2 regions of the Nocardioides segetis genome follow, and region 1 is predicted to be linked to the other one. Evidence: predicted binding sites of a transcription regulator. Region 1 holds the regulator's gene; the other holds the start of a gene.

Region 1 (3,555 bases):
CCTTCCAGACCGCGACGCTGCGGGTGGCCGCCCACGGGACGATCCGGGCGACGCCGATCTCGGTGAGCACCTCGACGGCGAGCTCGCCGCGGTCGCCCTTGGGCAGCGCCTGCACGACCGTCACCGAGGGCCGGGGCTCCGGCTGGTCGTCCACGGCGGTCACCGTGACGGTGAACGCGCGCTTCGCGGTGGCGGCGACCTCACCGGTCGCGACCCGCCCCCGCCCGTCGGCGAGCAGGAGCCGCTCCCCCACCCGCAGCCGGCGTACGACGACCGCGTGGTGCGCCTCGTCGCCCTCGACGGTGACGGCGTCGCCGACCCGCACCTCGTCGAGCGCCGGCACCAGGTGCTGCGGGAGGGTCATCGTTCGGGAGTCGTTGGGAATCGGCGGTCAGTGGGCGGTGAAGGCGTCGCGGAGGCGGCCGAAGACCGACTTGTGGGCGGGCCGCACGTCCCCGGTCGGCCGCTCCTCGCCGCGGATCGCGGCGAGCTCGCGCAGCAGCTCCTCCTGGCGCGGGTCGAGCCGGGTCGGGGTGTCGACGGCGATCGTGACGGCGAGGTCGCCCCGGCCGCCGCGCAGGCCGGGGACGCCGCGGCCGCGGAGCACGACCTGGTGGCCGGACTGGGTGCCGGGCGGGACCTGGAGGTCGAAGGAGCGCTCGACGTCCTCGCTGGCCGGGAGGTCGGCCTCGAGGGTGGGCAGCTCGATCGTCGTCCCGAGGGCGGCGGCGGTCATCGGCACCGTCACGGCACAGTGCAGGTCGTTGCCGTGCCGCTCGAAGACCTCGTGCGGCGCGACGTGGATCTCGACGTACAGGTCGCCGGCGGGACCGCCGCCGGGCCCGACCTCGCCCTGCTCGCTGAGCTGCACGCGGGTGCCGTTGTCGACGCCGGCCGGGATCTTGACGGTGAGGGTGCGCCGCGAGCGGACCCGGCCGTCGCCCGCGCACTCACGGCACGGGTCGGGGATCACGGTGCCGAAGCCGCGGCAGGCGGCACAGGGCCGCAGGGTGCGGATCTCGCCGAGGAAGGAGCGCTGCACGTGGGCGACCTCACCCGCTCCACGGCAGGACTCGCAGGGCACGGGGTGGCTGCCGGGCGCGGCGCCCTCGCCGCCGCAGGTCGTGCAGCGCACGGCGGTGTCGACCTTGAGCTCGCGGGACACGCCGAAGGCGGCCTCGGCCAGCTCGACCTCGATCCGGATGAGCGCGTCCTGGCCGCGCCGCATCCGTGGCCGCGGCCCGCGTCCGGCGCCCGCACCGGCGTTGCCGCCGAAGAAGGCGTCCATGATGTCGGTGAACGAGAAGCCCGCGCCCTGACCGCCGAAGCCGCCGCCGAACGGGTCGCCGCCGCGGTCGTAGGCGGCCCGCTTGTCGGGGTCGGACAGCACCTCGTAGGCGGCGGTGACCTGCTTGAACCGCTCCTGGCTCTCCGGGTCGGGGTTGACGTCCGGGTGCAGCTGGCGAGCGAGCTTGCGGTACGCCTTCTTGATGGTGTCGGCGTCGGCGTCGCGGCCGACGCCGAGCAGCTCGTAGGGGTCCTGACTCACGTGATGTGCTCTCTCAGCTCTCGTCGAGGATGCGGGAGACGTAGCGCGCCACGGCGCGCACCGCCGCCATCGTTCCGGGGTAGTCCATGCGGGTGGGGCCGACGATCCCGAGCGCCGCGAGCGCGTCGTCGGGGCCGTAGCCGGTGGCGACGACGCTGGTCGAGGCCAGCTCCTGGATCGGCCCCTCGGCGCCGATCCGCACCGTGACCGCGCCGCCGCTGGTGGCCTCGCCGAGCAGCTTAAGGAGCACGACCTGCTCCTCCAACGCCTCGAGCAGGGGTCGGATCGAGGTCTCGAAGCTGTCGCCGAAGCGGGCCAGGTTGGCGGTGCCGCCGACCACGACGCGCTCGTCGGAGCGGTGGTCGCTCATCGCCTCGACGAGGGTCTCGACGACGGCGACCGTCGGCGGGGTCGCCGGCTCGGCTCCCTCGCCGTCGGGGACGAGTGCGTGGAGCGCGGCGACGGCGTCGGCGATCACCTCTCCGGTCGCGGCGAGGTTGATCCGGGAGCGCAGGGTGCCGAGCTCGTCGTCGCCGATGTCGGCGTCGAGCTCGACGAGGCGCTGCTCGACCCGGCCGGAGCTGAGGATCAGCACCAGCAGCAACCGCGTCGGCGTCAGCGCGACGACCTCGATGTGGCGCACCGTGGAGCGCGACAGCGTGGGGTACTGCACCACGGCGACCTGACGGGTCAGCTGGGCGAGCAGGCGCACCGAGCGGTGCACGACGTCGTCGAGGTCGACGGCCCCCTCGAGGAAGCCGGCGATGGCGCGACGCTCGGCCGACGAGGTCGGCTTGACCGTCGAGAGCCGGTCGACGAAGAGCCGGTAGCCCTTGTCGGTCGGCACCCGCCCGGCACTCGTGTGGGGCTGATGGAGGTAGCCCTCCTCCTCGAGCGCCGCCATGTCGTTGCGGATCGTCGCCGGCGACACGTTGAGGTGGTGGCGCTCGACCAGCGCCTTCGACCCGACCGGCTCCTCGGTCGCCACGTAGTCCTCGACGATCGCGCGGAGTACGGCGAGCCTGCGGTCCTCCTGCATGGCCACCTCCTGGCTGTCGTCTCGGGCGGGCACGGCCGGATCTGGCACTCCGTCGCCGTGAGTGCCAATCCTAGCGCCCGCGCCCGCGACCGCCGCCTTCCGTGCCGCGTGCCCCGCGCCGCGCACGCTGCGCCCCTACCAGGGGAGGCCGCCCTTCCGCACCGCGCCGCGATCAAGTAGGTTAGGCTCACCTAAACTTCTGGAGGAGCCCGGACCAGGTCCGGGCGAAGGAGAGGTCATGACGGTCGACCCCGGTCTCGACGTACGACGCATCGCCGCCGCGGCGCGCAGCATCCTGGCCTGTCCCGCGGAGGTCCAGCTGGTCGTGGACGGCATCGACGACCCCGACACCATCGCCGGCGGCCTCGACCCGGCCGGCCTGGAGATGCAGGACCACGGCGGCCGGCCGCTTCTCTCCTGTCCCGCCGACTCGGCGCTCGCCACCGCGGCCACCGACCGGCGGGGCGCCCTGCTGACCCTGACCAGCGGCCTGGGGGCGCCGGGCTCGGCCGACCGCGACGCGACGCTGACCCTCTCCGGGCGTCTCGAGGCGCTCGGACTGGAGCAGTGCGAGTGCTGCGACGAGGTCCGGATGCGGGTCGGCATCCACCTCGACTTCGCCCTTCTCTCCCGTGCGAGCGCCCCGGAGCACGCGCCCGACGAGACGCGTGTCCGGGTGCCCCTCGGCGCCTTCGCCGACACCGAGCACGACCTCAACCGCGGCTTCCTCCAGCGCTCGACCGAGCACGCCAACCTCTGTCACCAAGACGAGCTCCGCCGCGCCGTCTCCTCGATGACCCACACCCGGCTCGGGGAGGTGGTCGGCGTCCAGCTGGCCGACCTGCACGCCGCCGGCGTCACCCTCCACTGGGTCGACCTCACCGGCGCCCACAGCGCGCAGCTGCGCTTCCCTCGCCCCGCCGCGTCCGCGGCCGAGCTGGGTGACCTGCTGCGCACGGAGCTGCAC
Region 2 (3,555 bases), on a different contig from region 1:
CACGGCGCGGGAGATCCACGGCGAGGCGAGCCGCAACTGCTTCATCGCCGCCTCGGTGAGCTTCCCCGTCGGGCACGAGCCGACGATCCTCGTCGCCGGCTGACACCCGCGCGCCACCGGCCCGCCATGATCCGTTCAGGGTGGTCTGGTTCAAAGCAGCCATGACCACCCGAGCACTCCGTGGGGGTCGCGGATGAGCCGCGTCCACAAGACCCTCGTCGCCGCCGGCGTCGCCCTCGCCGGGATCGGAGTCACCACCGGTGGCGGCCGTGAGCTGCTGCGCCGCCAGGCCGCGATCGCCCGCGCGCGGATCGGGAAGCCCCTGGGTGAGGACGCGATCCCGGCCGACAAGGTCTGGAAGCGCAAGTCGTACGACGGAGCGCCGCTGCGGCTGCTCGTCCTCGGCGACTCGATCGCGGCCGGCCTGGGCGCCGAGCGCCCCAAGGACACGCTCGGGGCGCGGATCGCCCGCGGTCTGGCGGGGGAGGTGCGCCGTCCCGTGGCCCTGCGCACGGCGGCGGTCGTCGGGTCGGAGAGCTCCGCGCTCGCCGGACAGCTCGACGGGCTGCCCGAGACCTACCGTGCCGACGTCGCGGTGATCGTCGTCGGCGGGAACGACGTCACCCACCGCGTGCCGGTGGCGACGGCGGCGGCGCAGCTCGAGGACGCCGTCGTCCGGCTGCGCGAACGGGGCACCGAGGTCGTGGTGGGCACCTGCCCGGACCTCGGCGCGCTCCGGCCGGTGCCGCAGCCGCTGCGCTCGCTGGGCTCGCGGATGTCGCGGCAGCTCGCGCAGGCGCAGGCGGAGGTCGCCGTCCGCAACGGAGCGCACGCGGTGTCGCTCGCCCACGTGGTCGGGCCGTTCTTCATCACCAACCCCGACGAGATGTTCAGCCTCGACCGGTTCCACCCCAGCGCGCTGGGCTACAAGCGCACGGCCAAGGCGCTGCTCCCGTCGGTGCTGCTGGCGCTCGGGCATGCGGAGCGGGTCCCCTTCGGGCATCGGGCTCCGGCCTCCTAGCGTGGGGGCATGACCGCGGTCCTCCTCGCCACCTTCGACCTCATGCCCGACGGCGAGCCGGGTGCCGCCGCGCTCACCGCGGCGCTCGACGCGCGCGGGGTCGAGAGTCGCTGGGTGCGCTGGGACGACCCGGCCGTCGACTGGGCGGGCGCCGACCTGGTCGCCGTGCGCTCCACCTGGGACTACCACCGCCGGCTGCCCGCCTTCCTCGACTGGGCGCGCCGGGTCGAGGCGGGGACCCGGCTGCTCAACGGTGCCGAGGTGTTCGCGTGGAACGCCGACAAGGCCTACCTCGTCGAGCTCGCCGACGTCGTACCCACGGTGCCGACGCGGCCGCTCGACGACGACGCCCTGGCCGCGGGCCTCGCGGTCGTGCTCGACCGGTGGGGGAGCGTGGTCGTCAAGCCGCGCACCGGTGCCGGCGGGGTCGGCGTCGTGGTGGCCGAGCGCGCCGACGACCCGCGCCTCGAGGGGCTCGTGGCCGGGCCGTGGATCGCGCAGCCGCTGGTGGAGTCGGTGCGGACCACCGGCGAGACGTCGGTCTTCGTGTTCGACGGGGTCGCGGTCGGGCAGGTCGACAAGCGGCTCGGGCAGGTCGCGGCGGCGGGCGAGGTGCGGGTGAACGAGGTCCACGGCGGTCAGGTCCGGCCGGTCCCGCTCGACCCCGAGCGGGCGGCGGTCGCGGAGGCGGCCGTCGCCGCGGCGGCGCGGCAGCGGCGCGCGGACCTCGCCTACGCGCGCGTGGACCTGATGGTCTGGGCCGACCGCTGGGTGGTCAGCGAGCTCGAGCTGATCGAGCCCGGCCTCTACCTCGACGTCGACCCGGCGAACGCCGAGCGGTTCGCCACCCTGGTCGCGGCTCGGCTGGCCCGCTCCTGAACCCGGCTCGAACCCGTCTTCTCCTTGCACTCGCCATGGTCGAGTGCTAAACATGATGTTGGCACTCTCGCCTTGAGAGTGACAACGGACATCGCGAAGGAATCGCAGGAGTTATGTCGAAGCTGATTGCTTTCAACGAGGAGGCCCGCCGCGGTCTCGAGCGTGGCATGAACACGCTCGCGGACGCCGTCAAGGTCACCCTGGGCCCCAAGGGCCGCAACGTCGTTCTGGAGAAGAAGTGGGGCGCCCCCACGATCACCAACGACGGTGTCTCCATCGCCAAGGAGATCGAGCTCGAGGACCCCTACGAGAAGATCGGCGCCGAGCTGGTCAAGGAGGTCGCGAAGAAGACGGACGACGTCGCCGGTGACGGCACGACCACCGCGACCGTCCTCGCCCAGGCGCTGGTCCGCGAGGGTCTGCGCAATGTTGCCGCCGGCGCGAACCCGATGGGTCTCAAGCGCGGCATCGAGGCCGCCGTCTCCGCCGTCTCCGAGCAGCTGCTCGGCATGGCCAAGGACGTCGAGACCCGGGAGCAGATCGCCGCCACCGCCACCATCTCCGCCGGTGGCGACGCCACCGTCGGTGACGCCATCGCCGAGGCGATGGACAAGGTCGGCAAGGAGGGCGTGATCACGGTCGAGGAGTCGAACACGTTCGGCATCGACCTCGAGCTCACCGAGGGCATGCGGTTCGACAAGGGCTACATCTCGGCCTACTTCGTGACCGACCCCGAGCGCATGGAGACCGTCCTCGAGGACGCCTACGTGCTCATCGCCAACAGCAAGGTCAGCAACGTCAAGGACCTGCTGCCGCTGCTCGAGAAGGTCATGCAGTCGGGCAAGCCGCTCGTCATCATCGCCGAGGACGTCGACGGCGAGGCGCTGTCGACCCTGGTGGTCAACAAGATCCGCGGCACCTTCAAGTCCGTCGCCGTCAAGGCCCCAGGCTTCGGCGACCGCCGCAAGGCCATGCTGCAGGACATCGCGATCCTCACCGGCGGCCAGGTCATCTCCGAGGAGGTCGGCCTCAAGCTGGAGACCGCCGGCCTCGAGCTGCTCGGCCAGGCCCGCAAGGTCGTCATCACCAAGGACGAGACCACCATCGTCGAGGGTGCCGGCGACCAGGCCCAGATCGAGGGCCGGGTCAACCAGATCCGCGCCGAGATCGAGAGCAGCGACTCCGACTACGACCGCGAGAAGCTGCAGGAGCGCCTCGCCAAGCTGGCCGGCGGCGTGGCCGTCATCAAGGTCGGCGCGGCCACCGAGGTCGAGCTCAAGGAGCGCAAGCACCGCATCGAGGACGCCGTCCGCAACGCGAAGGCGGCCGTCGAGGAGGGCATCCTCCCCGGTGGTGGCGTCGCGCTGGTCCAGGCCGGCTCCAACGCGTTCGACAAGCTGGACCTCGAGGGTGACGAGGCGACCGGTGCGAACATCGTGAAGGTCGCGCTGTCCGCGCCGCTGAAGCAGATCGCCATCAACGCCGGCCTCGAGGGCGGCGTCGTCGCGGAGAAGGTCGCGAACCTCCCCGCCGGCCAGGGCCTCAACGCCGCCACGGGCGACTACGTCGACCTGCTGGCCGAGGGCATCATCGACCCGGCCAAGGTGACCCGCTCGGCGCTGCAGAACGCCGCGTCGATCGCCGCGCTGTTCCTC

The links. The regulator HrcA, encoded in region 1, represses chaperone genes, less so after heat shock. The targets are predictions, from matches to a motif close to TTGGCACTCGNNNNNNNCGAGTGCCAA.
Region 2: the regulator HrcA is predicted to act here: its motif matches at 1,924-1,950, upstream of groL (chaperonin GroEL).

The regions. Positions count from the first base shown of each region.
Region 1 covers NZ_JBNINR010000013.1:50,843-54,397, reverse strand. The annotation lists gene ACPZVR_RS19385 (16S rRNA (uracil(1498)-N(3))-methyltransferase) at 1-364, opposite strand, end outside; gene dnaJ (molecular chaperone DnaJ) at 392-1,549, opposite strand; gene hrcA (heat-inducible transcriptional repressor HrcA) at 1,563-2,588, opposite strand; gene ACPZVR_RS19370 (hypothetical protein) at 2,827-3,555, shown strand, end outside.
Region 2 covers NZ_JBNINR010000023.1:26,323-29,877, reverse strand. The annotation lists gene ACPZVR_RS24200 (OsmC family protein) at 1-103, shown strand, start outside; gene ACPZVR_RS24195 (SGNH/GDSL hydrolase family protein) at 194-1,021, shown strand; gene ACPZVR_RS24190 (ATP-grasp domain-containing protein) at 1,031-1,900, shown strand; gene groL (chaperonin GroEL) at 2,014-3,555, shown strand, end outside.